DNA from 4 places in the Paenibacillus sp. F024 genome. Region 1 is predicted to be linked to each of the others. Evidence: riboswitches for the same ligand, from Rfam matches in the RefSeq annotation. Region 1 holds a riboswitch; each other region holds the start of a gene.

Region 1 (7,341 bases):
AATGGAGTTCAGGGCGTTGTACAGGAAATGAGGGTTGATTTGGGAACGCAAAAAGGCGATTTCCGCATCCTTGGCTTCGGATTGCAGCTGCTGATTCCTTCTGATCATTTCCTTTATTTTTTCGTTTAAAGAAGTGAAGAATAACACAGCCACTATAGTCATCGTGATATGAATGATCTGCACCTGAAAAACCTTAAAAGAAAACCCCCTAATCATTGATACTGTTGTCAGTCCAACAAGACAATAGTAGATGGAAAGCATAAGCGCCATTTGTATCTTCTTTCTCTTTGTTGCTTTGATGAAGAGCTTTTGAAAGAATACGATAACCGGCATGCTAATTAAAAGGGTAAGAGCTGTAGTATAAAATCCCAAATCGGGCCCAAGATAAAGTCGGTAGAGGATGATAAGTACGGATAGGAATACGCCTGTTTGCCAACCGCCATGTAACGTCCCTAACAGTAATGGAACGATTCTAATGTCCAAATGGATATTGGAAGTAATATAAGCAGGAAAGGACATACATAGTAGGATCGATAGCCCCGCTAATACGCATACGATAATCTGTCTGTGATGACTTCTCTCAGATCTCTCAGCAAAAAATATTTGGAAGATGAACATTACAGCGGCTATAAACGCGAATTGGAGCAAAAAATCCTTTATAATATCCATAATCCTACAATCACCTTTTCGAGATAGGCATGTGTAAATGATTATTGAATTTCCACCATTCAACTAATACTGAATTCAAAATGAATGATCACTCCCGCTTGCTTAGCTAAAATATTCAGTCGAATAAACGTGTGATCTGTATATGAATTTATAATTTTCCTCTAGTGGATGTATTTTGATTATATTATACAATTTTTCATATCAAAAGGTCAGCCACCGCCCAATATTTACCAGTCTATTTAAGGTTAGTTGCGATGCCGCTTAAATGGTATATAAAATTTACGGTAAGACGATGGTAAATAGCAAGCAAAAAACTACACCCACGGATTCTGGGGAGGCATTACTCGCAAAGAAAACTAAAAAAGCTGACGCGGTTGAATACCAGCGCCAGCTTGCAGCTTGCCTTTTTTTCCAAAATGGGGTGTTGACCCGGGTCCTGATCCTGAGGCTTTTTCAGTGTCTGCCGACGTTCCTCTAAGCCATAGTGAGCCTCAGCTTTACCTTCCATTTACAATGACACACCCAATAACCCTCGCGTTAATTGAAAATCAACGTTACCTTGCTGATACAGACGCGGAGTATAGCTGTGCTCCAGGATTTGCTTGCTTCTCTCTAGAATCTGGTTGGTCCAAGCGGCGGGATTCCCTGTTAGTAACAGGTCCAAATCATTGTCATACATTTGCTGCATCGTCGGCTCGGATGCCATTTGCAGCATTGGCACGAACGGATGCGTCTGCATCGGCTGATGATTAACCAGCGCTATCATTAACTCTACACCCGTGGCCGCTATGCCGGTAACGGTCTCCACCCAATGCTCGGTGGGGGTTTCCATGATGTGGAATCCTGTTTGACGGGCATGCTCCCCATAGGCCAATGACGGCGGGACATGGGATGTCGTCAATACATTGCCGCTGTAAGCAGGAGTTGAAAGCAGCCCGCTGTTCTCAGGGACCACTACCGTACCGCCTGCGCCGACAATCATCTTCGTCAACATCGCCAGCTGTTCACCGGCCGCGTCTGTAACGGGACCACCACTTAAAATCCCGATGCGTAATGCTTCCAGCCCGACCGTTTCCTTCACGGCTGGCCCAGCTGCGGATAATTGATCGGCAAACCACGCTTCCACCTTCCGCGTTACCTTATCGATCCCGCCGTCGAGCTGAATGCTGGCAAAGCCGAGTCGGCTGGGATCAACCCCCATCTCCTCCATCTGGTGACGCATAAAGTCATTGTGGGTTTTCTCACAGCCATGCTCCAGCAGCAGACAATGCTTAACCAGCGGATGGGCAACATAGCCAATCATGGTGCGGGCATACAGCTGCTCCGGCTGGCCGGCCGAATTGCCGCAGCCCTCCGTGTGAGCCAAGGCCACAAAGCGCGAAAGGTTTCCGGATGGACCAATCCCCTGTTTGTTCAGCCGCTGCGCAATCATATTCGCCACCTGACCGGCACAAAGACTTGTTGGCAGGATGAGTCCGATCTGATCACTGGCTCGATGGTTTTGGTGACGTGTTAAGGTGAAGCGGATGGGATTCGTCTGAGCGGCTGCATCGGTTTGAATCGCAATAGGCTCTCCCGTCGGCAGAGGTGCATTGAGCAGTGCATCCAGCCGGCTCGCATCGGTTTGCCGCCAGTTGCGCCAGATCTGCACCTGTGAATGGCCGGCCTTCTCCCCGACACTGCGCTGACCGGAGGCAATTTGTATCGAATATTCAAAGGCTTGCTTGCCCAATTCATCCATGGATATGCCATCCAGGTACTGACCGGCGTTGATATCCATATCGTTGGCCAGCAATTGGAAGCGGCGCGTCGTTGTCACCACCTTGACCGTCGGCACAAACGGGAAGTTGGTGATCGAGCCGTTGCCTGTCGTAAAGTAAATCAGGTTGCAGCCGGAAGCCACCTGACCGGCAATGCTCTCGAGGTCATTACCCGGGCTATCCATAAAATAGAACCCGGACTCTTTCATGAGTGCACCATAGTCAATCGCATAGTCGAGGCGGGTAGCCGGATCTTTCTTGCGGGCAGCCCCAATGGACTTGAGATAAATGTTATAAAGGCCGCGGTATTTATTGCCGCCGGATGGGTTTCCTTCCGCGGTAGCGCCGTGCCAAGACGTCCGCTCCTTGAAATCTTCGACAAGCTTCAAGAATTTGCGAGCGGTTTCAACATCGCGTACCTTTTGCAGGACATAGGGCTCGGCGCCAATCAATTCATCGGTTTCCGCCAGATTGGCGGCGCCGCCGTAGCGTATCAATTCCTGTGCAATCCAACCCAGCAGCGGATTGGCGGAAATTCCGGAAAAGGCGTCGGACCCGCCGCATTGCAGTCCAATCTTTAGATGGCTGATAGATTCAGGGGTCCGTTCTATCGCATTGACCGTCGGCAGCCATTCACGTACAATGGTTTCCCCTAAGGTCAGATTATCTTGAAAGCCGCCTTTGAGGGACAGGAACCGATGCAAAACATCATCTAAAGGATAATCGTGTTCGCGCATATACGCTTCGACCATCTGGTTGGTCACGGATCCCATGCCGTTATCTACGATTAAGACCGCACCCACGTTCGGATTGACGATAAACCCGGCCAACGTGCGCAGCAATAATGCCAGGTTATTCGGTTGTTCTGCATCCCCTTCCGTATGCGCCACAGGAACAATCCCATCCGCTTGAGGATAGTTCTTCAGTTCGCCTTGCAAACGAGCGGCGAGCTGCTTGACATAGCTCCCCGTGCGTGAAGTTGTGCCCAACAAGACAATCGTGTTACGGGTACCCACGCCGCGCGCTTGGCTGCGCCGATAACCCAGGAAGGTGCGCTTGTCCGGATATGCGGGCAGTGCCGGGGCCGGTTGAAAATTCGCCTCGTCCAGAACAAAAGGATGAAGCTCATCGGCAAAATTCGGCGTCGCCGGCAGCGCAAATCCCAGTGAGCGCACGCTAAGCGCTTCCAATACGCCTTTGTTGATCACATAATTGCCGGGCTGAATCGGCTGCAGAGCCACACCAAAGGGCAATTCCCAGGAAAGCAGGTCTTCACCGGGGGCAATCTCCTTCACCGCAAAGCGATGGCCTTCCATGACCGTGTAATCCAAGGTCAAGGTTTGACCTTGATAGTCAATGATGGTGCCGGCGTCCAGTTGACGTATAGCAATAGCTACATTATCACCGGGCAAGGGGAGTCTGCCAACTTCGTCAAAGTGATAAGATTGGGTCATAGATGAATAACTCCTTATTTAAGATTTACTTGATTTAAATATGATCCGCAGCCGTACAGAACCTTGAAGAGCTCGCTGACCGCCATAAGAAAGTTTGAAACCGATTACAGAATGCTGAAACGAAACTGGGCAGCAGCGCATCTCCATGTACATATTGTATCATAAAATGAAATAATTGGCTGGTCTTTTCTGTGCAAGGGGTGTTGCTTAATGCGACTTTTAGCGAAAGGAGATCGGCACGTTGAGCCCAATCCAAGTTCGTTTCATACCAGTCGATGGAACAAGGCTATGATCAGCTTCCGTACGAATGAGCAAACCGTAAAAATCCACAACCGCAGCCGGTTGTGGATTTGTTTTCTGTCTAAGACGAGCGGTGCCAAAGACATGCCCTTCCCGTATAGCACCTACGGTCAGCGATAGGATTGAGATTCTGTAAATCATGGCCGCACCCACCCTAACATGTTATCATGGTGGGGGGAGCTAAGGCGCCGGTACCGTGTAAGCATATGGGCGATGATCGCCGATTAAGGCTTCAACGCTTTCCATCCGGCATAATCGTGTACGGCGATTCCGGCAAAGGCGGGATGCGTCTGCAGCTGGGAGTTCAGCTTCGTAAGCTGCTGGTTCATATATGCCGTACCCTCCTCATAGAACGTAATGAACGCCCTTTCCGAGATGCTGAGCGTCTCGACCGCAATCACGGCGGGAATGCCCGCATCGGCGGCCTCATCCAGCTCTTTCGAGGCAATTCCGGCGATTTTCTCGGCGGTGTCGCGATAAGCCATGATCGTAACCGAATCGTATTGGCGCATCATCCAACGGCTTAAGGTTTCACTGCCGTCCGGTACTTTATAGCTGCACAGCCAGAATGGGATATCCCCGCCAACGGGAAGCCCCATGTCCGCTGCTTCCTGTACGATATAACGCATGTTATTTTGCCACTGCGGGATCATGGCCGCCTGATTTGTCTTCCACTCATAGAGCGAGTAAGGTTCAATATCGAGATGAATCCCGCTGAACTTCTCGTCCTGCGCAGCACCGGCTTGGTAGGTCTTGACCCAGCTCAGAAACGCAGCGATTTTCGGCTGTTCCGACTCGAACGCCCATCTCGGCTTACCGTCAAGAGCATGGACTTCGATCCCCCGGGCTTTAGCCGCTTTAATGAAGTTCTTGTAATAGGAACTGTGGACGTCGCGGTTCACTTGCAGGTAGATCGTGTTTACACCATTGGATGTGCTGAAATTCAAAATTTCGGTCGCGGACGTTTTGATCAGAGGGGTCTGCCAGAGCCAGGTCGACTTGACGGGAGCTTGCGCACCGGCCGGCGACGGGTGCCATCCTAAGGCTCCCAGGAAAAGAATGGCGAGAAAAAGCGACAGACGACAGTGGTTTAACATCATGTTGAATCATTGCTCTCCTTTGATGCATACCGGATCAGGTCCTTTGAATCGGCAGCCCGGTTGACGTAGTGTGAACCTTCCCACGCCTCAGACCCGTGACTTTGCGTCCCCGCCCTTCGGCGGATTTACACTGACGATATGGGTAATAGTGGAATAAACCTAGTGCTTAGTATATATAGTTCAACCCTATTCGGCATGAGTCCTGAGGCCCATGTTTTTGTTAAGCAATTGTAAAAACACCACGGAGAGGTAGATGATGGATGACAAAAAAGAAAAAGCTCTACATCACTGCGGCCGTCTTCATCCTTGGCGTCACCGTGCTTTTCCTGCGGCCGTTCGGAAGCGATGAGCGCAGCGAACGGGTGACGTGGATATGGGATCTGCAGAAGCTGAACGCCGATCATGACGGGTCTTTGGTCCGGTTTTTGCAAAAACAGAATGTCCGCACCGTGTACTTGTATTTCAACGATTCGCAAAAGGACGAGGAGACTAAAATGGGGTACCGTACCTTTATCCAGTCAGCGTCAGAGGCACAGATTGATGTTCACGCACTGGGGGGCGAGCGTCATTGGGCACTGACCCGCCATCATCCCCAGATGACCGGGTTTTTGAAGAACGTGATTGCCTACAATGCGTCCGTGCCTGCCGAGGCCAGGTTCACCGGCGTTCACCTTGATGTGGAGCCCTATCTGCTCCCGGAATGGGAAAGGAACGACAAAAAAGTCATTCAACAATGGATGAACATGATGCGGAAATTTACGGTGTCGGCGAAAGAACATTCACTTGAGACCGGCGTCGATATACCGTTTTGGCTCAACAAGTATCAAGTGCCGGGTCCCGATGACGCGTCTGTGCGTTTGGACGAATGGATGATCCGCCAGACGGATAGCCTGGCCATTATGTCGTACCGCGATCGTGCCGAAGGAGAAAACGGGCTGATCGATATCGTGAAGCACGAGATCGATGCTGCGAAGAAATTGGGCAAGCAGGTGTATGTCGGCGTTAATCTGGCTCCGGATGAAGCCAACCATTTGAGCTTTCACGAGGAAGGAATCGCTGCTTTCAAGGAGGTCGAGAAGCGGGTTCTGGCCGAATACGGACGTTCGGACGCCTTCGGCGGTCTGGCCGTGCATGACCTGGCCGAATGGCTGCGCATGGAACGATGGAACACCAAAGGGCAGCGCCTGTAACAGGCGCTGCCCTTTGGTGTGCTGCTTTTATGATCTGTACGACGGGCCGCTTAAGGCTTCAGAGCTTCCCAGGCTTCGAACTGGTGAACGGCAATACCCCTGAAGGCGTAACGATGGCTGAGCAGCGATGCCAGCTGCTCAAGCTGCCCGTTCATATAGGATCGGCCTTCCTCGTAAAAGGTAATGAACCCCCCCTCCCTACTGGGCAGAGTCTCCACTGCTACCATCGCCGGTATGCCGATGTCGGCCGCCTGCTCCAGCAGTTTGGACGCCATGAACCCAATCGCATACGCGGAATCCCGGAATGCCAGAATGGTGACCGAATCGTGCTTGCGGATCATCCACCTGCTCAAGGATTCGCCGCTTTCCGGTACCGTGTATTTATGCAGCCAGAACGGCAAATCGACGCCAATCGGCAGCTGCATCCGATGAGCCTCCCTCACCATAAATCTTACGTTATCCTGCCATTGCGGGATAAATTCCTCCGTGTTGTCGAACCAGCCGGGGAGGACATACGGTTCGACGTCGATGTGTATTCCTGTGAACCTCTCGCCCACCGCCGAACCGGCCTGGTACGTTTTCACCCAATTCAAAAACGTTTCGATCGCGGGACGCGAGGAAGTAAAACCCCACTCCGGCTTTCCGTCGAGAGCATGAACTCCTATACCCCGCTCACCCGCCGCCTTAATAAATTTCCGGTAATCGGAAACTTTAACATCCCGGTTGATCTGCAGAAAAACGACCTTAATTCCTTTCGCCGTGCAAGTGTCCAGAATGGAAAGAGCCGAATCTTTTATTTTTTCCGTATACCATATCCATGTAGCTTTGACCGGGGCAGGAGAACCGGTCAAAGCTTCCGCGTTCGCTT
Region 2 (7,341 bases), on a different contig from region 1:
GATTTGGTAAATCAAGAAAGAAAGAAAGCAGGCTTGAATCCTCTTAGCTTGAACAGCAATCTCTCGAAAGTAGCTATGGCCAAGGCGCAGGATATGCACAACAACAATTATTTTGATCATCAGTCTCCGACTTATGGGTCCCCGTTCGATATGATGAATAAGTTCGGGATCACATATAACACAGCAGGGGAAAACATCGCCAAAGGCCAGACAAGCCCGACGGAAGTGATGAACCAATGGATGAACAGTCCCGGCCACCGTGCCAACATCCTGAATAGCAGCTACACCCAAATCGGAATAGCTTACTATAACGGCGAGTGGGTTCAGGAATTTATTGGCTAGTTCGAAAAACAAGAAAAACGCCACCACAAAGGCTGGGAGAGCAGAACGCTGGCCGCGACGAGGTAAGGAGGTTCCTTCCCCTCAGTCCGCGAAATCGGCAGCCCGAAAACAGACGGTTGTCTAGATTAAAAACTCATGTTAAACATGGGTTTTTCTTTTTGTTGTCAGGTAACGGATCGAAAGGAGCATTGCCAACATGAAAGAGCGAGCTGCGGCAAAAAGCCCTGGATCAGATCCTAAAGTTCCAGGGCGGTATCAATGTTTTTCAAAATCGTTGTCAATTGTTGATGCGATCCACCAAAAAATAGGCTTGCATCAGCCTGTACAGTGAAACGGTACACTCCATCCGTGTCGCAGGTTTGTTTGGCTCGAGTTTATTATACTTCGGGATCAGCCTTAATTGTTTTGTCCCCGAAACGGAATCTTGCGCCCACTCCGGGATCAAGTAGTTGTCCTCATACTCAATATACGCCTTAGACTCATGGCGGGCATACCGGATCAGATAAGCCTTGTACACCATCACGGCCATTTCCGCACGGGTTACATTTTGTTGAGGCCTGAAGGTGCCATCTTCAAATCCGCTCAAAAGCTTGTATTCGACTGCGGTAGCGACAGGCTTGGCGAACCAATCGTCTGAGCTCACATCGGAAAAGGGCGCAGCTTCGTTAAGAGTGGGCGCCAACCGCAGGGAGCGTACGAGGATCACGGCAAATTCCGCCCGGGTAATCGGTTTGTCCGGGCCGAAGGAACCGTCGGCATAACCCGTTACCAGTCCTAGCGAGGCCATTTGTTCCACTTCTTGTTGGCCTGCGTGGTTGAATTCCGTGTGAACGTCAGTAAACGAGACTTGTTGTTCCGTGCTGTTATCTTTTAAGACGGCGGCACCGATGGGCTTGACCGTACCGTCCTTCAGCTTCGCCCGCACGCCGATATGCAGTGCTCCGTCGGGAATCGGTGTTCCCTCAGGAATATCCAAATAGGAATACCCGCACCGATTGGCGGTACATTGGATATCGTTGATCGACATTAATTTCCGGTTCAACGCATCCACATAAAAAAATTCGATAGCCACCGTATCTCCATATTTATTGGAGTAGTTTAACCGCCCCCCGATGACTCCCGGTTTGCCGTCCATATCTTGAAAGCCGACTTGAGTAAAATTGCCAAGGTTAATCCCCGTTGGCTCCAGCGTTGCTTTTTGACTTGCTGTAGAGTCCGCTATGGTTGCGAACGTTTCAGGCCGGCGATGATCGTAGGAGTCTGACGGCACTTCGCCGAATTCATTAACGGGAAGCACATAGACAAGGTTTCCTTGGTTAGGCACAGCTCCGTCCGGAAAAACGTACTCGTAGGAGGCACGCCCTTTTTCTACAATCGTATACGGCTTCGCATCCTTTCGCTGCCAATCGATATGAATGGCATAACCGTACAGAGGTCCTTCATCATCAGCCGCCTGCCAGGTTACTTTGCCTTGGATGGAACCCGGATTCTCATCCATATCGATAAACTGAACCCTTTTCGGTTGGAAACGATCATACGGTTTATCCCAAAAAAACTTCTCGCCGAACTGAATGCCTTCAGCCGTGGACATTTGCGCAAAAACACCGAGATAAACGGCCTCCTCCGGTATGGGCGTTCCTGACGGAATTTGCAGCGTATAATCACCGTATCTGCTCGTATTTCTGGGAATCATGCCGATACCTTTGATCTTCCGCTTGTCCTTATCTAGAAAATAGACTGCATACGATAAGGGAGAAGCCCCATTGACCATGCCCGTAAATTCGCGGTCATCAACCTCCCAACGGATGCTGCCGCTAAATGTGCCGACGACAGAATCCCTGTCTCCGATCTCCGTAATCACCGGCGCCGGAATCAGGCTGGAAGTCTGCAATTGCACAATCGGCTCTTCCGAAATGTCGTCCATCACATAATTAATCAAGCCAGGCCCATTGATCCCTTCCGGCGAGACGGGGTAAATTGCCATTTCCTCCGTTCTTTCCGGTATCGTTCCGCTTGGCACTATGAGTTCATATTCGGATTTCCCTTTTGCCACGTCTATGCTTTTGCTGGAAAGCGCCTTTTTCTGTCCGTCCACCCAGAAATAGACTTTATAGCCGGTGATCGGATTCTCTTCTTGCAGTCCTTTCCAGGTCAGCGCCAATTCCAAGTTGCCCTGGCTTGGGTTCTTATCGGTAATGCGAAGACCTTCTTGAAAACGATGCCGGGGCCTGTCCCATATCGGCATGATCAATCCGGCCGTGCTTTCCTCCAATGCATTTTTGGCGTAAATCCCGAACTTTTCGGCATTTTTTGCGATTTCCAAATCCTTTATGCGGAACATATAGCGTTCCCTCTTGAGACCGATGCTTTTGGCATACGCGATATACTCTTCCTGCTGCTTCACATTCACGCTGCCGAGAAGCTTTATCTTGTTGTCCGTGTGATCCAACACATATATAGCGTAATCCGTAATGTCCGATTGATCGGCGGCGGGAAGAAACTCCAACTCCCCTTCCAAAAGGTACGGCGTATCGTTACGGTCATAAAAAAACGGATCCCGAGGAGAAGCAAGCTCCGCAGCTTCCGCAGACGAAGCGAAAAACACTGCGCCGACCCCAATGAAAACGGCTGACAGCAAACATTGCGAGGCGAATGCTTTGATCCATGTCATCATCATATGTATCCTCCCATTGAAATAAGGACGTTCATCCCTTGCAGCTGTTGTTATTCCGGTTTGACCGGATCTCCGAGCTTAAACAGGCCTTGATGAAATACGGTTCCGTCCTCGTTATACTCAATACCCTTTCCATGAGGCAGCATATTGCTGAATTCGCCTTCGTACCGAAGCTTCCCGCTTTCATAATAAGATTTCCCTCGAACCAGCCGACTGTCCACAAACTCGCCTTCGTGCATCTTGTTGCCATTCGGGTAATAATTCGTACCAAAGCCGTTGCGCATACCGTTACGATATTCGCCGATAAAACGAACGGTTCCGTCCCCGTAATAATAAATCCCCTTGCCATGCGGGTTTCCGTCGATAAATCCGACTTCCAACCGATGACCTTTGGGAAAATATACGGTTCCCGGACCCTCAATGCTATCGTACTGAAAATGGGCGTCATACCATAACGTGCCGTCCTCACGATAGAGCTTGCCATGGCCATGCATGAATCCGTCGGAAAAATGACCTTCATACATCAGTCTACCGTTGGCATAATACATTTTGCCGTATCCTTCAAAAAGGGATTGATGAAATTCTCCTTCATAGACGAGCTGCCCTCCGTCATATAGCCTCCCTTGACCGTTCATTTGATTATTTTGGAACATTCCTTCATAGATGAGTGTCCCATCCGCATACCGTTTTCCGTGGCCGTTTGGCTTGCCATCCACCATATCGCCTTCGTATGTAAGCTGTGAAACATCGCTACTCCCGAGCGGACGGATGAAAACAGTACGTGATTCCGCGTCCCATTTCACCTCTCTGCCGGATGCTTCGCCAACAAAACGCAGCGGAACGAACGTTTGATTATCGATCAATCGTGGAGCGACCGCGAGAGATTTCAGCTTGCCGTTGACCTTCGCCGTCGTGCTGCCAATTTGAAGCTCAAGCTCCAGGCCATCCTTCTTCCCTGTAACAACCTGTCTTTCCGCCTCCCATGCAATACTTAATCCAAGCGCTTCAAAAGCGGGGCGGAAGGGGACGAGCGTATTCCCGTACTCGATGAATGGGGGAACCGTAAATTCCAGCTTCTTTCCGTCGATCACTACGTCAATCTGTTTTTCCGCTGATGTTACGGAAACCAAACTAAAGCAAGACCACAAACAGAGAAACATAGCGATCATTGATTTCGCCTTCCATTGAAACAGAAAAACACCCTCTTTCTGATAGTTGGTCGGCATAGACGCAAAAAACTGCGCAAGCCAAATATAGCCGCGCAGTACCCATGGATAAAATCAAACGATGCAGCGAAACGGCAACCTGGCGATCATCATCCTGTAACAAGGACCTTAGACCCATGGCTTTGCGTCATTTTCCTTTCGGAAAATTTTGCCTTTGACTTTTTCATTTTAAATGAATATAAAGTATTACTCAACTATGAATTTCCAATCATTCCAAACTTTTAAAAACATCTAAAGACATAGGACCATAGTATGGGGAACCTTGCTTCGCAGCTTTTTAAAATAAAGCAATCTAAAAGAAACCATGCTTCATTACTCTTGTTAATATGAAAGGTAAGAATATATAAATCATCAAATCTAAGTTTTTCACTAAACTTGGCTTCTCATTTCATCCGCGACATACCGATCTTAGTCATCGGAGATCATCAAGTGGTGGTAATGCTTTTTCCGGAGATCTGGATGGTAAAGAAATCAATATCAGTGGAATACATTTCTAATTGTTGGAGATAATGCTGCCAGTAGAGTCTTGTCGGCTGAGGAACCTGAGATATCGTTCACGTATAGCTAAATGATAAGATGTAAATAAAAAAATCTATAAAATAATAACAATGAATGAAGGAGTGCTGAGCATGTCGGTTGATGTTTATCTGAATTTTAATGGAAACTGCCGTGAAGCAGTGGGGTTTTATGCAGAAGTGTTTGGAACAGAGAAACCGAAATTTATGACTTTTGGAGATATGGCGCCAAACCCTGAATTTTCTCTACCGGAAGAAGCGAAACACCTCATAATGCACACGCGGCTTACCATTGGCGGAAGCAACGTTATGTTTTCAGATGTTTTTCCCGGGATGCCTTTTGTGGTTGGAAACAACATCAGCCTGGCCTTTGTAAGTAACAACAAGGATGAAATTGAATCTGTCTTTAATCAATTGAAGGATGGCGGTTCTGTAGGCATGGAGCTGCAAGAAACATTTTGGAGCAAATACTATGGCATGGTGATCGATAAATTTGGAGTAAATTGGCAGCTGAACTTAGGCATCGGAGACTGGTAACGATCTATTTATTATTAAAAAATGTATAGAGGTTAACTTGGAAAGTTTGGCTCCGCATAGAGGGGGCCGCTTTTTTTATTTGGAAATGAAGCCATCTTTTTATCGAACGGCTAGAGTACATGCCATTGATGGGATGTTCGCGCGAAGCATTAATAACAAAAAATGTATATAACGCAGCACGATGAAGTTCAATCGGATAAGGGGCATGTTGCGGGATGTTATTAATTATTAAAAACAACAATAGTCTGTTCCATATTCTTACTTGTTGCAACGGAGGTTTTTTCTTTTTGACAGGTATGATAAACTTGGACTCATCAATAAAAAATGAAGTAAACAAAAGTTGAGGCCCTATAGGGTGCAACGTAACCGCCCAACGTTATCAATATAGGTTAGCTTTATCTTAATGTGTGTCACAATAAGCGAAACGTATGTTAACGTTTTGGTAGAAGGGAGTTTTGAGCGATGCAAATATCTGATTTTCTTTTGCCCAAGCACAAAGTAGCCTATATTCATTCAACTGCTAACATGCAGGAGGCCCTGGAGATATTAGAGAAAAATCAATACACGGCAATTCCTGTTATTGATGGGGAGGGAAAATATGTTGGAACTCTCTGTGAAGGGGATCTATTCTGGAAGATGAAGAACACTTCCGGATTAAGCTTTCGAAACTTGGATATTGTCAAAGTTTATGAAATTAAACGTCGTATTCATAATGAATGCGTGTCGGTCAAAGCGCGTCTTGAGGATATGCTTCATTTGGCTGCTGACCAGAACTTTGTTCCCGTCGTAGACGAAAACCAAATCTTTATCGGAATCATCCGCCGTAAAGACATAATTGAGTATTACACTAGTAATATTACCGATTAATAGAGCATGTTGAAGAAAAGGAATACTATGTGAGATTTTTAAAAAAAGAGTTGTATGATTAATTTCACCAAGAAATGCTAAGCGTATATGGGAATGTTAAAATACTATTTAAGATTAAATGCAAAAAAACGTAGGATATTAATCTATTTGATAAATGCAAAAAAAATGTTTTTTATTTCTTCACGACGAAACCTTTTGCTACTGTAGCAAAGGTTTTTTCTTTTTATTGCAAGGTATGCTAAGCTCTAACTATCGTCAATAACATCCTGAAATCAAGGAAGTGGTGCCCCATGACAACAAACAACAAACCCAATAGATTAGCCAATGAAAAGTCACCTTATTTGCTGCAGCATGCTTACAATCCGGTAGATTGGTTTCCTTGGTCAGAAGAAGCTTTTGATAAAGCGAAACGGGAAAACAAACCTATTTTCCTATCTATTGGCTATAGTACATGTCATTGGTGTCACGTCATGGAAAGAGAATCATTCGAGGATGAAGAGGTAGCCGAGCTATTGAACCGTGAATTTGTTTCAATCAAGGTGGACCGGGAGGAACGGCCCGATGTGGACAATCTGTACATGTCCGTTTGTCAAGCGATGACCGGACAGGGGGGATGGCCGCTGACGATCATTATGACCCCGGAGAAGAAGCCGTTTTTTGCCGGGACCTATTTCCCTAAGGCCCGCAGATACGGGCGTCACGGGTTGATGAACATTTTGCCGCAAATTGCCGGCAAGTGGAAGGAGAACCGGGACAAGGTTATCGAGATCGGCGATCAGGTGGTGGAGGAGACGCAAAAACGGCTGATCGGCAACCTGGAAGGGGAATTATCGGAGGGGCTGCTGGATCGCGCGTTTGAGATGTATGAGCGCAATTTCGATGCAAGCAGCGGAGGCTTTGGGGATGCGCCGAAGTTCCCGACGAGTCATAATTTATCTTTCTTGCTGCGGTATTGGAAGCGGACGGGCAATGAGAAAGCTTTACATATGGTGGAGAAGACGCTGGATGCGATGTTCCGCGGCGGTATGTACGATCATATCGGCTATGGCTTCGCACGGTATTCCACGGACGAGAAGTGGCTGGTACCGCATTTTGAAAAAATGCTGTACGATAACGCTTTGCTGACGATGACGTATGTGGAGGCGTACCAGGCGACGGGTAATCGGCGCTATGCTGATGT
Region 3 (7,341 bases), on a different contig from region 1:
TGTTGTTCCAGTAATCCATTCCGTTGTCCATTGCATTGATACGTGTGAGTATGTGCGACTTGCATCATAATATCACTAAATATTGAAACACTATATTTCTACTAACTACTCGGATTTAGCACGACACACTTTATGCAAATGGCTTATGAGATCATCTATCCTAAAACAAGTTTTGTAAAAGTATTTTTTGAATAATACAAACCAAATATGGATACATTTAACTGATGAACCAAACTTGAAGGGGGATTAGGTTTGTTTGCTGGACAAAAACCAAAGCAACCAAAGAAATGTAAGAATTGTATCTGGGGATATTGGGACGGAATTAAACAATTTTGTTCGAAACAAACATGTGTTCATGCGCGTGACGCGAAAACACGGAATGAAACGGTGACGCTAGAATAGCGGTATCGGACCAGTTGTAAGCGAATATGTCTAAAGAGAAGGGGCAACAAAAAATGACAATATTATCACTGAGATAACATTGTCATTTTTATTTGTTACTTTAAAATACTTCCTCCGAACAAGAAGCGCTTTTCCCACTGTTTACCTTCAATCGTATCGATTCTGACTCCACCCGACTTTTTGGAATAAGTGTGAAGGATTTTTCCATTCCCTAGATAAATACCGTTATGTGTAATACGTTCCTTACTTTTATCGATCCCGCGATAATTCGAATCTTTGCTGCCTTTATAGGACATAAAAAACATAATATCCCCTGGTTTTAGTTTTCGCCAATCTGTTGTGACTGTTCCATTCTTCTTTACATAATCCCCTTGCTTTCTCGAATCAGCCGGAAGCTTAATTTTGGCTCCCTCCAGGTAGGCTTGTCTGACAAAATCGGAACAATCAAATGTCCTGGTGTTAGAACGGCTCGACCCAAATTCATAAGGAGTTCCTAAATATTTCTTCCCGCTACTGATCACACTATGCCTGACCGAAGAAATGTTTGTTAGCTTAATATCCTGTTGATTTTGCGAAGCGGCATAAGCTTGTCCTTGGTAGAAGAGAGGACTTACAACTAGAGTGCTGGTTATCAACCCTATTGCTGCGATCTTTTTCATAGAATCCCTCCAAAAATTAAAGATATATAACTTGCTTGTTCACCCATGGTAACATGTGCGATAGGAGGGGGTTGGATGGAATGTTTTCCAATATACAAAAAGAGATAGGGAAAACGAATTGAGAGATTAATAGTTAATAGAGTTGCCGTGTTCATAAATCATTCAAATTTACAAGATAAATTAAACGATAAGACAGGTAAGCATGGCTGCGCAAATTGACACTAACTCGACATTACACTACAATGAGTAGTATAAAAACGGGTTAAAATACTACAATGAGACTTGGTAATAGGTTGCGATAGAAATTTCACTTTGAAGTTTGAACAAACGATTGGCGGTAAACCCGATTTCTTACAGAAAGGCTAATAAACCGGATGGCCCCTTTATTTAATGTCGATGTTATTGCAGAATGGCTAAGAAGTTATGGGGTATGGGCCATCCTGATTAGTTTACTGATCAACATTCTGATCAGTATATTAGGACTCGTTCCCACCCTGTTTTTATCAGGAGCTAACGCTGTTGTATTCGGATTTATCCCTGGATTTTTTCTTTCCTTGGCAGGGGAAGCACTTGGGGCAGCAGTTTCATTCTGGTTGTATCGATGGGGGTTCGGTAAGCAAAAGAAAGTAAAAAAAGAGAATTGGAAATGGTTACAACGATTTAACGAGGCGGGCCGCAGTCGTCGGGCAATGATTCTGTTTATAGCTCGGTTGACTCCACTGATTCCTTCCGGCGTCATAACTTTTGCCGCAGCGATCTCGCGAATGCCTTTTACCGATTTTTTTCTTATTACTTCGCTGGGCAAAGCCCCTTCCATTGCGTTGGAGACAATGGTGGGACATGATTTGATTCGCATCGGCGAATATTATCCCAGACTATTAATTTCGCTTTTTTGTTTATTATTAATTTATTTGTTATATAGAAAGAAACGAATATGAGACAATGTTCAGTTGCATTAGATTTGACTACATCATTACAGAAGAAGGGAATTTCATTATGAACACATTATTAATTGGAACAGGTGCATTATTTGTTCTATTCTTTGCATTACATTGGAACGCATCCCACAAAGTAAAGCAGCTCAAAGATGTGAAGAGGCAGGAAGACCGATATCAGCGACAGAAGTGGACCAAAATAGCAACCGGATTCAGGTGGGCATGGGTCGCATCTCTAATCGCGGTCATCATTAGCGGCGTGTTGTCTTTGCAGGGAACGGCTTCAAAAACGATTACGTTGACGCATGTCCATGGTCTCGGTTATTCAGGGGACGGACAGCGAATTTTAATCCCTTCTCACCTCGGTTTGAAAGTTTACTCACAAGGGAAATGGTCAGACGGTCAAGGAGAAAAACACGATTATATGGGATTTACCACTGTGGACAACGGTTTTTATAGCAGCGGGCATCCGGCACAGGGTTCGAATAAAAGGAATCCTTTTGGAATTGTAAAAAGTTCAGATGAAGGTAAAAGCTTTGAAATCCTGGATTTGTATGGGGAAATTGATTTTCATTTAATGAGTGCAAGTTACAAGACGCACACCATTTACGCAGTTAACCCGGAGCCGAACTCTAGGTTAACAACAACGGGATTATATTATTCCAAAGACGATGCAAAGACATGGAACAAAAGCGAAATGACTGGAATAGATGTTGAACTGTCCGAACTGACATCTTTAGCTGTTCACCCGTCCGATGATTCAATCGTTGCAGTTGGAACGACAAAAGCGTTGTATGTATCCAAAGATTCAGGCAACCAATTCGAAAAAATAGCCGATCTACAGGTAACTTCTCTTACCTTTGGTATGGAAGGAAATATAATCGTTGGCAGCTACAAACAAAAAGGGGTTATTTATCAAATGGATCTGCAACAGAAACAGTTGGTTGAGGTGAATATTCCAGATCTTGTTGAAGATGCAGCATCGTATATTGCACAGAACCCAACGAATACCAAAGAACTTGTTTTCGCCACTTTTAATCTGGATGTATATATATCCTTGGATGAAGGGATGAACTGGAGGAAAATTGCGGATAAAGGAAAAGGGGTTTAAGAATAACAGTGAAACGTAATCGAAGATGGATTCAAATTGTTGTATTGTCGGTCGTATTGGTAATTGGAGCTTATACAATTGGATCAGCGTTATTTAGATCAGATTCTTCCGTAAAAATTGGCTCAAAAGCCCCCGAGTTTAAGCTTTTTGGTTTGGATCAACAGGTTCATCAATTAGCAGACTATGAAGGGAAAGCACTGGTAATCAATTTTTGGGGTACGTTTTGTCCGCCATGTGTGAACGAGATGCCGGCTCTGCAAAAACAATATGATCAATGGAAAGACGACAATGTGGTAGTGCTTGGCATTAACTTAAGTGAAAGCCGGGTTACAGTACAAAGTTTTATTGATCGATACGCGATTACGTTTCCGATCATTATCGACAACGACAACGAAATCCGAAACAAATATAATGTTATGTCTTATCCCACGACGTTTTTCGTAGATTCATCTGGCGTGATCAAAGATAAATTTATTGGTGAGATGAAAGAACAAGATATCCTCATCCGGATAAATCGATTATTACAATAATTGCTTCGTGAGCAGTTTATGATCAGGAGGCTGCAATGGATAAATTATTCAACAAATATTATGATCGGTTGATGCAGCCGCTAGAAACAAAAATATTCGGCCGGATAAGAAAACAGCTTCTTTCTAAGGCGAAAGGAAAAGTGCTGGAAATTGGCTCAGGTACGGGTATTAACTTTTTGTACTATGAGTTTGCAGATCAAGTCATTGCAATAGAGCCAGATCCAATGATGTTGGAGCAATCCCTAATTAAAGCACGTGAAGCTACAGTTCCGATCGAAGTGGTACCGGGAGATGCCCAAAATCTACCGTATCCAACCAATTCGTTCGATTCAATCGTTGGAACACTAGTATTATGTACGATACCTGACCCGGCGAAAGCTCTGGCCGAAATCCATAGAGTATGCAAGCCTGAAGGAACGATTTTAATTTTTGAACACGTAAGGTTAAATCATCTGGTCCTTGGTAAAATACAAGACTGGTTAACGCCCGTTTGGAAACGATTATGTGTTGGTTGTCATTTAAACCGCAATACACTTGAAACCGTTGAACAAGCAGGTTTCAGAGTGGTGCAAACGACGTCGATGTGTAGGGAACTGTTCCTAGTAATTGAAGCAAGAATAAAATAAATTGGAAATGTGAGACTGCGGTGAACGATAAAGCGGCAGTTATTCTGGAAATAAAATAGACTGCTTTTATGTATCCGCGAAACACTACGTTATGTAGTTTATAATAGATGCTTGTCAAGGTTCGATGTGTGATGAAAGCATAACTGCCAAATCTATTTAACGGATTTTGGGGGGTGAATAGTTAATGTACTCCTTTTTTAGTAAAATTAGCGCCTTCCTTAGCGAACCATTCGTTAACGCGGCGAACACTGATATCGCCTTTCTTGCGGCGCTGTTTCTCGGTTTTGTTGGTTCGGTTGCTCCTTGTCAAATGTCAGCGAACGTTGCGGCTATTACTTACTTTGGGCAGCGTCAAGCGCAAGCAAGGTTGTCGTGGCCCGAAACGTTCATGTATTTATTAGGGAAGATGATTGTATTCAGTATTTTCGGTGCTTTGTTTTGGTTTTTCGGTCAAAAGATATCCACTGACATGATCCCTTTATATTCTTTTGCAAGAAAGCTGCTTGGGCCGTTATTGATTTTAATCGGATTGTTTTTGCTTGGCTGGATTCGGCTTCCTTTTCAACTTGGGGCTCGAGTGGCAGGATTTTTTGAAAAATTGGCCGATCGAACCGGAGGAAGGAGCGGAGCCTTTCTAATGGGGATTGCATTTTCGCTAGGATTTTGTCCAACAATGTTTGTTTTGTTCTTCGGTTCGCTTATGCCTTTGGCATTGCAATCAACATATGGCGTAGTGTTGCCATCTGTTTTTGCAATCGGTACCGCAATGCCGTTTTTACTAATTGCCGGGTTTGCTGTAGGTTTCGGGTTAGATCGAGTCATTGTTAAGCGTGCCAAAAGGTGGGGGTTGTGGATACAAAAACTTGCGGGTGTGTTATTTATAGTGCTGGGCATAAGCGATACCTTGACATATTGGACTCTAATGTAAATCATGGGAGGTGCCAACGGAAAAATAATGCAGAGTGAGAGCCACGAGTAGTTGATTAGACCTATTGTGTGATCAAGAAATTTTTCGCGAACTTACAATTTGTGACGCTTCTATAGTTTATCCTGTATCATTCGATATGAAATGATATAGAATCGACAAATATCAACACATTTAAACACGTGGGACTTAGGGCGGTGCCAGAAAAATAAAAATTATGGTATTATAAGGCTATGATTTGGAAGAAATAATAGGAAAAATGGCAAACCAGATCGAAAGGCTGGGACGCAAAGCCACGGGTCTTCTGCACTATTGCAATGATCGCCGGGTTACCCTCACAAATCTCACATCTACGAAAAACTAGACACGGCCGTTTGAGGGTACGTGTCTTTTTGTCGTGATTCTAGAATGAATACGAGGTGATGATATATGGAGGAGCGTGTACGCTATGCTGCAAAAGTTGAAGAAGTCATGCGCTGGCAAGAAAGCAGGATACAAGTATTGCTGGTGGACAGCGACCCCGTATGGCAACAACGGTTGACGGCGTTGATCGATGCTGAGCCGGATATGAGTATATCTCATATTGCAACAAACAAAGAATCGGCTATTCGAGCCAGTATGCAATTGGATTTAGACGTAATGATTCATGACCCGGTGTTACATTCGTCGCAACAGGATGGATTGGATACAATTGCCGAAGTGTTGAAGATCAAATCACTGCCAATCATTATCTTGACTTCACTCTACCAGCCCGAGATCATTGTGGATGCAATGCTGGCCGGAGCGATCAATTATATTACCAAGATCAATTATGTGGATGTCGCAAGTGCCGTCAGGGAAGCGTATCAAGGGCAATCCTCCCTTCACGCCGATGTTGCATCCATCATCCGTAATGAAATTGGACTTGTTAAGCGAAGGGAATTGCATCGAATGCTGACTCCTACTGAAAAAGAAATCTTGCAGTTGATCGGTTGGGGCTATACACAACCGGTAGTTAGAGAATTGCTCGGAATCACGTCTAACACAATGAAGACGCATGTTCGCAATATCATTCGCAAATTCGACGTATCTTCCATTCGCGAAGCAGCGGAAAAAGCGAAACGTAGGGGCTTGTACGATCAACTAGATCGCATCACCTGTTAGCGATTCGTTTCCGATTCGAGCCGTTTCGCGATGGTTTGACAACCAATGATCTGTTGGTATGAGGGAAAAATCACCCTCCTCTTTCGAATGTATTATTGGTAAAATGTGGACAAATGCAGGTATCTACAGAGGAATTTTATTACCAAGTTTGTAGGAGGTGAGAATCAAAAATTGACTTAAGTTGCGAAAAATGGCATCCTTACTGCTTCCTCCACTTTACTAGAGAAGGGACGATGATAATGAAAACGGAGCGTGAACAACCTATAATCATGACGATTAACAGGCAGGCTGGCGGAACAATTTCAGGCAGCATGCACAGCAAGGAGGGAATTGTGATGACGCTGACCCAGCACCCCGTCCCCTATGAGAAAGTAGAATTATGGCTGAAGTCTTACAAGGACTGGAAGGCGAGACTGAAGTACATGCAGTCAGAACTGTCCTACATCCCTGAATTAACGCGTACGCTACAAATGGTTGCGGCTCACAGCAGCGGCAGAAAACAGGAAACGGTTTTACGGACGGTTATACGACGTATCGAAATCACCGAACATGAAATCCCGTTGCTGCTATCCAGAATCGGTTTGATCGACTATGCTTTCTCGGCTCTCACCCCGGAAGAAAGCTTGTTCATTCGGTTACGATATATGGATCAACTGGCGCTTTCAGACGCCATGAGCCGCCTAGCACTTTCCCGCCGCGCGTACTTCTACCTTCGAAAGCGAACATTGCACAAAATCTATATGAAAATCAAAGATCGGGCGGTTTTGTTGGATTTGGATTCGTCCCAAAATGATTGACCGGTTTCAGAAGATGCATATGCGCATCTTCTTTTTTTGCGTCCATTTTTCATTTTAATACGTTTTTATTCGTTACGTCCAATCCCAGTAAATACGATTAATGTCTCGCCAATTGATTCAATGAGTATTGAGGAGATTATAACACATACATTGGATACTGAGAATAGCGAATCTATCGAATGTTCATTTGACTTACTCTGCCTTATAAGCTGA
Region 4 (7,341 bases), on a different contig from region 1:
GATTGAGAGTTCGGCAGGTCAAGTCTACCAGCAGATTGATGATCAGCACGAGGGTTCCCATCAATAAAACATATCCTTGAATTACAGGATAATCCCTGTTCAGAATCGCATCCACGACCAGCTTGCCGATCCCGGGATAGGCAAACAGGACTTCGACCACCACGGTTCCTCCAAGCAGGCTTCCCAAACTGACGCCGAACATCGTAATGACTGGAGCCAGGGAGTGACGGAATGCGTAGAACACCAATATGCGTTTGCTCCCGATGCCCCGGGCCCGGGCTCCCCGTATGAATTCCTGCCCCAAGCTTTCGATAAGGCTGGAACGGATCAGACGGACATAGACGGCGGCCATCGTTAATCCCAGCGTCACCGAGGGCAGAATCAGATGCAGCAAGGAGCCCGTGCCCATGGAGGGGAAAAGCCGGGCACGTACCGACAATCCCTCAATGAGAAGGAGGCCCAGCCAGAAGCTGGGCACGGAAGTACCGACAATCGCGAGGAGACGGCTGAACCGGTCGATCCACCGGTCACGGTATAGAGCAGACAACGCGCCCAGCGGAACCGCAATCGCAATTAATATCAGCAAAGAAGTGCCGGTCAACAACAGGGTGGCGGGTAATGTGCTTAACAGCTCTTCGCTTACCGGCCGGTTGGTCATGTAAGACATGCCAAGATCCAGTCGGACAAAGCGGGAAAGCCAGTTCGCGTACTGGATAATGACAGGCTGGTTCAACCCCATCATTTCCCGCTGCCGTTCGAGCTGCTCGGCTGTTACCGCCACATCGTCAAACCTCAGCAATTGCCGGACCGCATCCCCGGGAGCAAGCTGTATGAAGCAGAAGCTGATAAAAGAAAGCGATAGGATGAAAAGAACGAGCTCCAGGCCTCTTTTTAGGACAAATCTCATTTTACTTTCACATCTAATTGGTTGGTCAGCATGTAATATTCACTTTTGCTTGTTATCCAATGCTCCACGTTGTCTCTATAGACGGCCAGCGTATTCGGATGAACAAGATATGAATAATAGGTTGCTTGGTCAATCCTCGTCAGCGCCTGCCGGATCAGATCATTTCGTTTGACCGTATCTACCGTTTGATCAAGCCGGCTGATGAGTTCATTTAATTCCTTATCGTTAATTTTGCCGAAATTCAGCGTACCTCCGGGAGCAAACGACACGTTCAGAAAATAGCTGGCGTCGCCGCGGGGAGCGATTAACGGACTATAAGTGCCCAAATCCCAGCTGTCGTTGGTCATTAAATAATCCTCATATTTATCAACCAGCTCGATGTTGATCGTAATCCCCAGCTCTTTGGCCTGCGACTGCAGCACTTGGGCAAGCAGCGGAAATTCGGCGCGGGAGGCATAGGTAACGAGCTTGAACGTCAACGGTTTTCCGTCTTTGGTTACCTTGCCGTTGTCGACCTGGAAGCCGGCTTTTTCAAACCAATTTCTTGCAGCGTCGGCTCCGGATGGCTTGCCGGAATAGGATGGAACAAACGGAAAATCAGGCAGGAACGGACCCTGCGCAACAGTCGCCTGTCCTCCCATGATCCCGTTTTTCAGTTCTTCGCGATGGACGAGCGCATCAAAGGCCTTGCGAAGGTTTTCATTTTGAAAATCAGGGTGTTCTGTATTGAAAATCAGTTCATGCGTCCTCAGGCTGACTACCGAATCGAGATGCAGGCTTGGATCCTGCTTGATTTTGCCGATGCTTTCTACCGGAGGGCGATAGACGATATCCGCATCTCCCGCCAGTAAAGCGGATAACCGGGCATTCGCATCCTCATTAAAAGCGAATGTGGCTCGATCCAGTTTAGCCGGGCCGTCCCAGTATTCATCGTAACGTTCCACCTGAAGAGCAGTCCCGGGCGTAAAGGAAGTCACTTTAAACGGTCCCGTTCCGATCGGCTTTTGGTCCGTCCCTTGCTCAGCCGTATCGATAATCGCCGTGTTGGGATGCACAAGCTCGGATGGAAATTGGGGGAACGCCTTCCCGGTGACGATATGTAACGTTTGTCCGCTGGCATCCATGGATTCGATTTTCAATACCTGCTTGATTCCCGGATTGATCTCCATAGCGCGTTGGAGAGAAAGCTTTACCGCTTCGGCATCCACCTTCTTGCCATTGTGAAAGGTTATTCCATCCCGGATGGTCAACGTCCACTGCCGTCCGTCATCGCTTTTCCACTCTTGAGCGATCCAGGGGCGGATGGTCAAATCATCACCGAGCTTGACCAGCGTTTCGGCAACCCCGGCTCTAAGCGGTGTATAGTCCAGATGAGGATCGATCGTTTTACTGGAAAAATTAAAGAGAAAGGTCAGCTGCTTTTGCGTGGCTTGCTCCTTTGCGGAATTAGACTCGGGCGAGCAAGCGGTAAGCATAACCAGCAAAAGAAATAAGAGCGCAAGTGCGAATGGGGATTTATTCAATGTAAACCTACCTCCAAAGAAAGTTCTGTCCCGTTAGGGGGGATGAGTTGTTTCTCATCTTACCCCATTAGCGTACGAAATTTCATGACTCGATAGGGCTATTCCTGCAAGAAAGGGGTGACAAAATAGTATGAATACGTCTGACACATTATATTTGCATGGTACAGGGTTCATGCCCGGGAATTTGTTCTTAACCATGTGTAAAAAACCAACAGCCGCCGCTGTTGGTTTTCTCATGAGCAGGTGATCAATTCACAGTGTCTTAAATCTGGCAGAGGCTCAGACATAAGCCTTGCCTTTGGTTAGTATACAAGGCACGCCTTTACCTACAGCGCCGGGCAGCGACATTTTTTGCAGGTAGCGCCGTCCTCTTTCACATTTGAGGCAGCGTGCGCAAACATTTGAGGTTACGACCTTCATATTGAATTGATTTTTGTCTATGGAGGACTGAGGTGTTTTCTTATTGGCTTTTTTATTTTTGCTCACGGTTTTCATCTCCTAAGGCATGGATATTGCATACTATGACGGAATGCTTCGTTTGGTCACCCTGGCGAAAAACCGGCGATCGCTTTAAAATCGGATCAAGTAAAAAAATGTGTCTTATCCTGTTTAAAAAAGAGGAATGTACGCGCTTGGTGTTGAATCACTAAAGGTATTCGGGGTACGGATTGATAAGCCGGCATACGGCGTTTACCCTTTCACCTGAGGAGGACGATAATGAAGTATTTGTTTTGTCAAAAGGTTAAAATAGTAGATATGAATGACGAGATCATGGCCGAGGTATTGTTCAACCATGGTGAATATGAGGCGCCGCTGCTGTCCGTCGGATCAAGTGTGGTAACCTATCCGCTGGGACTTAAAGAATTTGAAGTGGTGCATGATAAAAGAGAAAGCCGACGCGAGCGCTTCAAGGTGTTGGATGTCGAAATCGATTTGATCTCTAGTCCGACGTCTACCCGTGTTTTTCTTGAGCCGGTCACTCTGATTATCGGCCAGCATGATGTCGGTCAGATCGAGATCGATTAAGCAGGCGCGAAGAATGGGGGATTGAAGTATGAACAAAACGTTTGTCGCCATCGGAAGTATCTGCGCGCTTCTGTCCGTCGCGTTCGGGGCCTTCGGTGCGCATGCGTTGAAGGGGGCATTGTCGCCGAACATGCTCGCGAACTACCAAACAGGCGTGCAATACCAGATGATGCATTCACTCGGGCTGATTGCCGTTGGGCTATGCGCGTCGGTTCTGCCCGACAGCGGACATTTGCGTCGAGCAGGGTGGTCTATGTTTGTCGGCATCCTTGTTTTCTCAGGGAGTCTATATGTTCTGAGCATTACAGGAATTACGGTGCTTGGAGCGATTACGCCGATCGGGGGAATCGCCTTTATGCTCGGCTGGCTGTCGCTGGCGCTTGCGGCTTGGAAAAGTCCGTCCAAATCATGATGCTACACAGGGAAGATCGTCCGGTGCGCCGGGCGGTCTCTTTTTAAGTGCTCAAGTCTTCGTTTATGGTGCGAATGGTTTCCAGACCGTATGCAATGGATGAAGGTTGAAAAATGAATGTCGAATGAAGGAGGAAATTAGCGGATTTGTGTAGAAAATGATTTCCACCAAGCAGTTTATGCAGCACAATCTATACGCAAAAGTAAGCGAGGTGCTTCACGAAACCGGACTGGATCCTTCTTTTTTGGAGCTTGAGATCACGGAAAGCAGCGCGATGGATATTGACCACGCTGCGACACTCCTTCATGAACTGAAGAAACTCGGAGTGAAAATCAGTATTGATGATTGCAGAACGGGGTACAGCTCATTGAGCTATTTGAAAAAGCTGCCGATCCATAGGCTGAAGATCGATCGCTCCTTTGTCAGCGAATGTGTAACCAATCCGAACGATGCGGCGATTATAGCCTCCATTATGTCGATGACAAAACATTTGAACCTGCGCGTCAGCGCCGAAGGGGTGGAGACGGAAGAACAGCTGCACTTTTTGCGGAGCTATCAGTGCAATGAAGTTCAAGGCTATTTCTTCAGGCCTCCGGTCTCGGCCGAGAAGGCGTTCGGATTCATGAAGCCCCAGGGTGAAGCATAGAGATCTTACCGTCCTGCTGAACGGACGACGGTATGTCCTCTTAATGTATTTCATAATCGTCAATTTCATTGATTTTTATCAGATATACTTTCTTCTCGTCAACATGATAGACCGTCACGCTTTCGCTTGCCGCGTCTGTGCTAATAATTCGACAAGGCAAGCTGAGCTTAATGCCCTTGCCTTTGACGATAGATAGCCGGACCAGGGTATTGTTCTGCTGGAACGTCTTCATCTGCTCCCAAATCAGCCTGTGCGGGTCGTTTTCCGGGCGGTAAGGTTTATTTCCCTTGCCGTTTGGCATGTTCTCAGCCGGAGAAGTGTTTGTTTTGGCTGGTTCCTGCTTATTTTTGATTTTCGATTCGTTGAGAGCCAGCTCAATTTTTGTGCCCAATTCTATTCCCTGCTTAATTTGATAATCCTCAACCTGTGTCGTATTCAACAAATGCAGCAGCGTTTCCAAGGCACGCCCGTTGGTTTCATCCTCTATCATGATGTCGACGTTGAATAAAAACTTGCGCTTGGACGGATTGTCTCTCTCCATAGGCGACCCCTCTTTTTCGAAATACTTACTTTATACTATACCACTATTTTGTTATTTAAAGCAGTAGGTACCTAATGGATATACCGCTTTGGAATGGCACGCATGGGGCAGGACATACATATACTGACAGCATACGGTAGATAAGAGGAGTGCTTATCATGATGCGAATGGAACCGGTTGATCTGGGAGGCCGCACCGCTCTGGCGGTCGAGGTCAAGCTGCCCAAAACAACCCTGCTCGTTGTGACTACGGATAAAGGCTATATTATGTGCGGAGCAAATAAGTTAGCATAGCTTGGATTAGTCACGAGCTCATCGCCTAGGTTTCCGTGGGACAAGTATTCTCCATCTGTTATTATGTCCTGACTCCTTCTGATTTGTGATTAGAAAAACGTCAAAGTATTCCGTTATTGTGACCCGGATTGTGATCTTGGTTTGTTTAATGTTAAATAATGCATACAATGATTACCTGAATTGTATTTATTTTTTTTGCAACATCTGATATATTAGATATTAGGAAGGAAGTCCTACATCATGATAAAGGCAAATCCGTCGAAAGGCGGAGACGCAAAGCTACGGGTCTAACGCTTGAATAAGCTATGATCGCCGGGTTACCGAATATAGTTAACCGCTAGCAAGGTGGCTATTTCATTAGGAAATAGTCATTTTTTTAATAATGAAAATACAGAAAGAGGATGTTATTTATGAAACTTAAGGTTGGTAAAAGGCTGTCGATGAAATTTACTGTGGGCAAAAAGCTGATTGGCGGATTCCTGAGTGTATCCATGCTTCTTGGAATAATCAGCTTTATTTCGTATTACAACATCAAGAAGGTAGAACAATCGTTTTCTGATTTGGTTGATCGTAATGCAGCGATATTGGCAAATGCAAAGGATATTCAATTCCATGCTTCACAGCAAATCGCCGGTATGAGAGGGGTTTTATTGCATGAGCAAGGTTCGGAAGAGATCGTACAGACGGCTATTAACGAAATGAATGAAGAAATAAAGGCTACATACGAATTGGTTCAAAGCCCGTCACTTATGGAAGCGCTACAAAAGCTTCAAATATTTAATGCCGAATTCAAAACCAATTCAGATGCGGTCATTAATTTGAACAAAACCAATCCGGCTGAAGCGAATCGGCATTCCGTACAAGTCTTATTTCCTTTGGCGAGAGAAATGAGAGACATTTCCAACCAAATTGCTGCCGATCAGGCTAAAATGATGGAGGATGCGAGTCGTGCGAACATGAATTTGGTTGGTTCGGTGCTCACAACGGTCATTGTCTTGAGCAGTTTTACTTTCGTCTTGGCTATTGCCATCGGTTTAATCATTTCCCGAATGATTACGAGACCTATTCTCGCTATAGCTGACGGTGCTCAAAAAATTTCAAACGGCATCCTGACAGAAGGTGATCTTAGAGTGAAAAACCGTGATGAAATTGGCGATCTGGCGATTTCCTTCAATCAGATGAAAAAAAATCTTCGTCATTTGATTGGTGAAGTAGGAATGAATTCCGAGCAGGTAGCAGCTACTTCGCAAGAATTATCTGCGAGTGCTGAGCAAACGAGTAAAGCAACGGAACAAATTTCAATGGCCATTCAAGAAGTGGCCTTAGGGTCGGAAAAGCAAGTTCACAGCGCCACAACAGCCAATGAGGCGGCGGTTGAAATTTCTAGAGGGATGAACCAGGCAGCCATGTCTATTCAATCTGTAGCTGATTTAACGTTGACTGCCAGCGAGAAAGCGAATGCCGGTAATGAAGTGGTGTCCCAGGCCGTGGAGCAAATGAACAGTATGCAGCAGTCTGCCGGACGCACGGCGGAGGTTATTCATTCCCTTGGTGAAAAATCAAGGGAAATCGGTCAAATCGTACAGATGATTACGGAAATAGCAAATCAAACGAATCTACTGGCTTTAAATGCTGCAATAGAGGCCGCGCGGGCGGGGGAGCATGGACGAGGGTTCGCTGTGGTAGCTGATGAAGTAAGGAAATTAGCGGAACAATCCGGTGACGCGGCGGGCCAAATTCGAGGTCTGATCGGGGAGATTCAAAACGAAGCAGAGAAAGCTGTACTATCGATGAATGAAGGCGCATCCATCATCAAAGAGGGCATTCACATGGTTAATCTAAGCGGTGATTCTTTCAGGGACATTGTTCAGGCGATCGAACAGGTCGTAGCCGAATCTCAAGAGGTGTCTGCAATCATTGAACAAGTGAATTCGAGTTCGCAAAACATGACGCAAATGATGGAAGGTGTAGCTCATATTGCCGAGCAATCGGC

The links. Region 1 has a riboswitch for cyclic di-GMP ahead of ACZYR9_RS07825 (hypothetical protein). Riboswitches for the same ligand answer to the same signal wherever they lie in the genome.
Region 2: another riboswitch for cyclic di-GMP. It lies ahead of ACZYR9_RS12350 (stalk domain-containing protein); the one in region 1 lies ahead of ACZYR9_RS07825 (hypothetical protein).
Region 3: another riboswitch for cyclic di-GMP. It lies ahead of ACZYR9_RS25890 (response regulator); the one in region 1 lies ahead of ACZYR9_RS07825 (hypothetical protein).
Region 4: another riboswitch for cyclic di-GMP. It lies ahead of ACZYR9_RS23310 (methyl-accepting chemotaxis protein); the one in region 1 lies ahead of ACZYR9_RS07825 (hypothetical protein).

What each region holds. Positions count from the first base shown of each region.
Region 1 covers NZ_JBVASZ010000005.1:98,170-105,510, reverse strand. Annotated here, with positions in the region: gene ACZYR9_RS07840 (sensor histidine kinase) at 1-618, opposite strand, end outside; gene ACZYR9_RS07835 (hypothetical protein) at 1,010-1,177, opposite strand; gene ACZYR9_RS07830 (UxaA family hydrolase) at 1,178-3,883, opposite strand; gene ACZYR9_RS07825 (hypothetical protein) at 4,408-5,283, opposite strand; cyclic di-GMP riboswitch class I at 5,331-5,423, opposite strand; gene ACZYR9_RS07820 (hypothetical protein) at 5,544-6,473, shown strand; gene ACZYR9_RS07815 (hypothetical protein) at 6,524-7,341, opposite strand, start outside.
Region 2 covers NZ_JBVASZ010000010.1:61,450-68,790, forward strand. Annotated here, with positions in the region: gene ACZYR9_RS12340 (CAP domain-containing protein) at 1-342, shown strand, start outside; gene ACZYR9_RS12345 (S-layer homology domain-containing protein) at 620-3,019, opposite strand; gene ACZYR9_RS12350 (stalk domain-containing protein) at 3,067-4,185, opposite strand; cyclic di-GMP riboswitch class I at 4,313-4,405, opposite strand; gene ACZYR9_RS12355 (VOC family protein) at 4,872-5,294, shown strand; gene ACZYR9_RS12360 (CBS domain-containing protein) at 5,757-6,161, shown strand; gene ACZYR9_RS12365 (thioredoxin domain-containing protein) at 6,452-7,341, shown strand, end outside.
Region 3 covers NZ_JBVASZ010000053.1:6,908-14,248, forward strand. Annotated here, with positions in the region: gene ACZYR9_RS25860 (C40 family peptidase) at 498-1,061, opposite strand; gene ACZYR9_RS25865 (TVP38/TMEM64 family protein) at 1,436-1,999, shown strand; gene ACZYR9_RS25870 (F510_1955 family glycosylhydrolase) at 2,058-3,107, shown strand; gene resA (thiol-disulfide oxidoreductase ResA) at 3,116-3,637, shown strand; gene ACZYR9_RS25880 (class I SAM-dependent methyltransferase) at 3,673-4,263, shown strand; gene ACZYR9_RS25885 (urease accessory protein UreH domain-containing protein) at 4,448-5,191, shown strand; cyclic di-GMP riboswitch class I at 5,440-5,525, shown strand; gene ACZYR9_RS25890 (response regulator) at 5,618-6,331, shown strand; gene ACZYR9_RS25895 (hypothetical protein) at 6,571-7,128, shown strand.
Region 4 covers NZ_JBVASZ010000035.1:19,807-27,147, forward strand. Annotated here, with positions in the region: gene nikB (nickel ABC transporter permease) at 1-907, opposite strand, end outside; gene nikA (nickel ABC transporter substrate-binding protein) at 904-2,382, opposite strand; gene ACZYR9_RS23280 (hypothetical protein) at 2,710-2,925, opposite strand; gene ACZYR9_RS23285 (hypothetical protein) at 3,148-3,456, shown strand; gene ACZYR9_RS23290 (DUF423 domain-containing protein) at 3,485-3,868, shown strand; gene ACZYR9_RS23295 (EAL domain-containing protein) at 4,026-4,514, shown strand; gene ACZYR9_RS23300 (hypothetical protein) at 4,555-5,055, opposite strand; gene ACZYR9_RS23305 (hypothetical protein) at 5,214-5,348, shown strand; cyclic di-GMP riboswitch class I at 5,587-5,673, shown strand; gene ACZYR9_RS23310 (methyl-accepting chemotaxis protein) at 5,759-7,341, shown strand, end outside.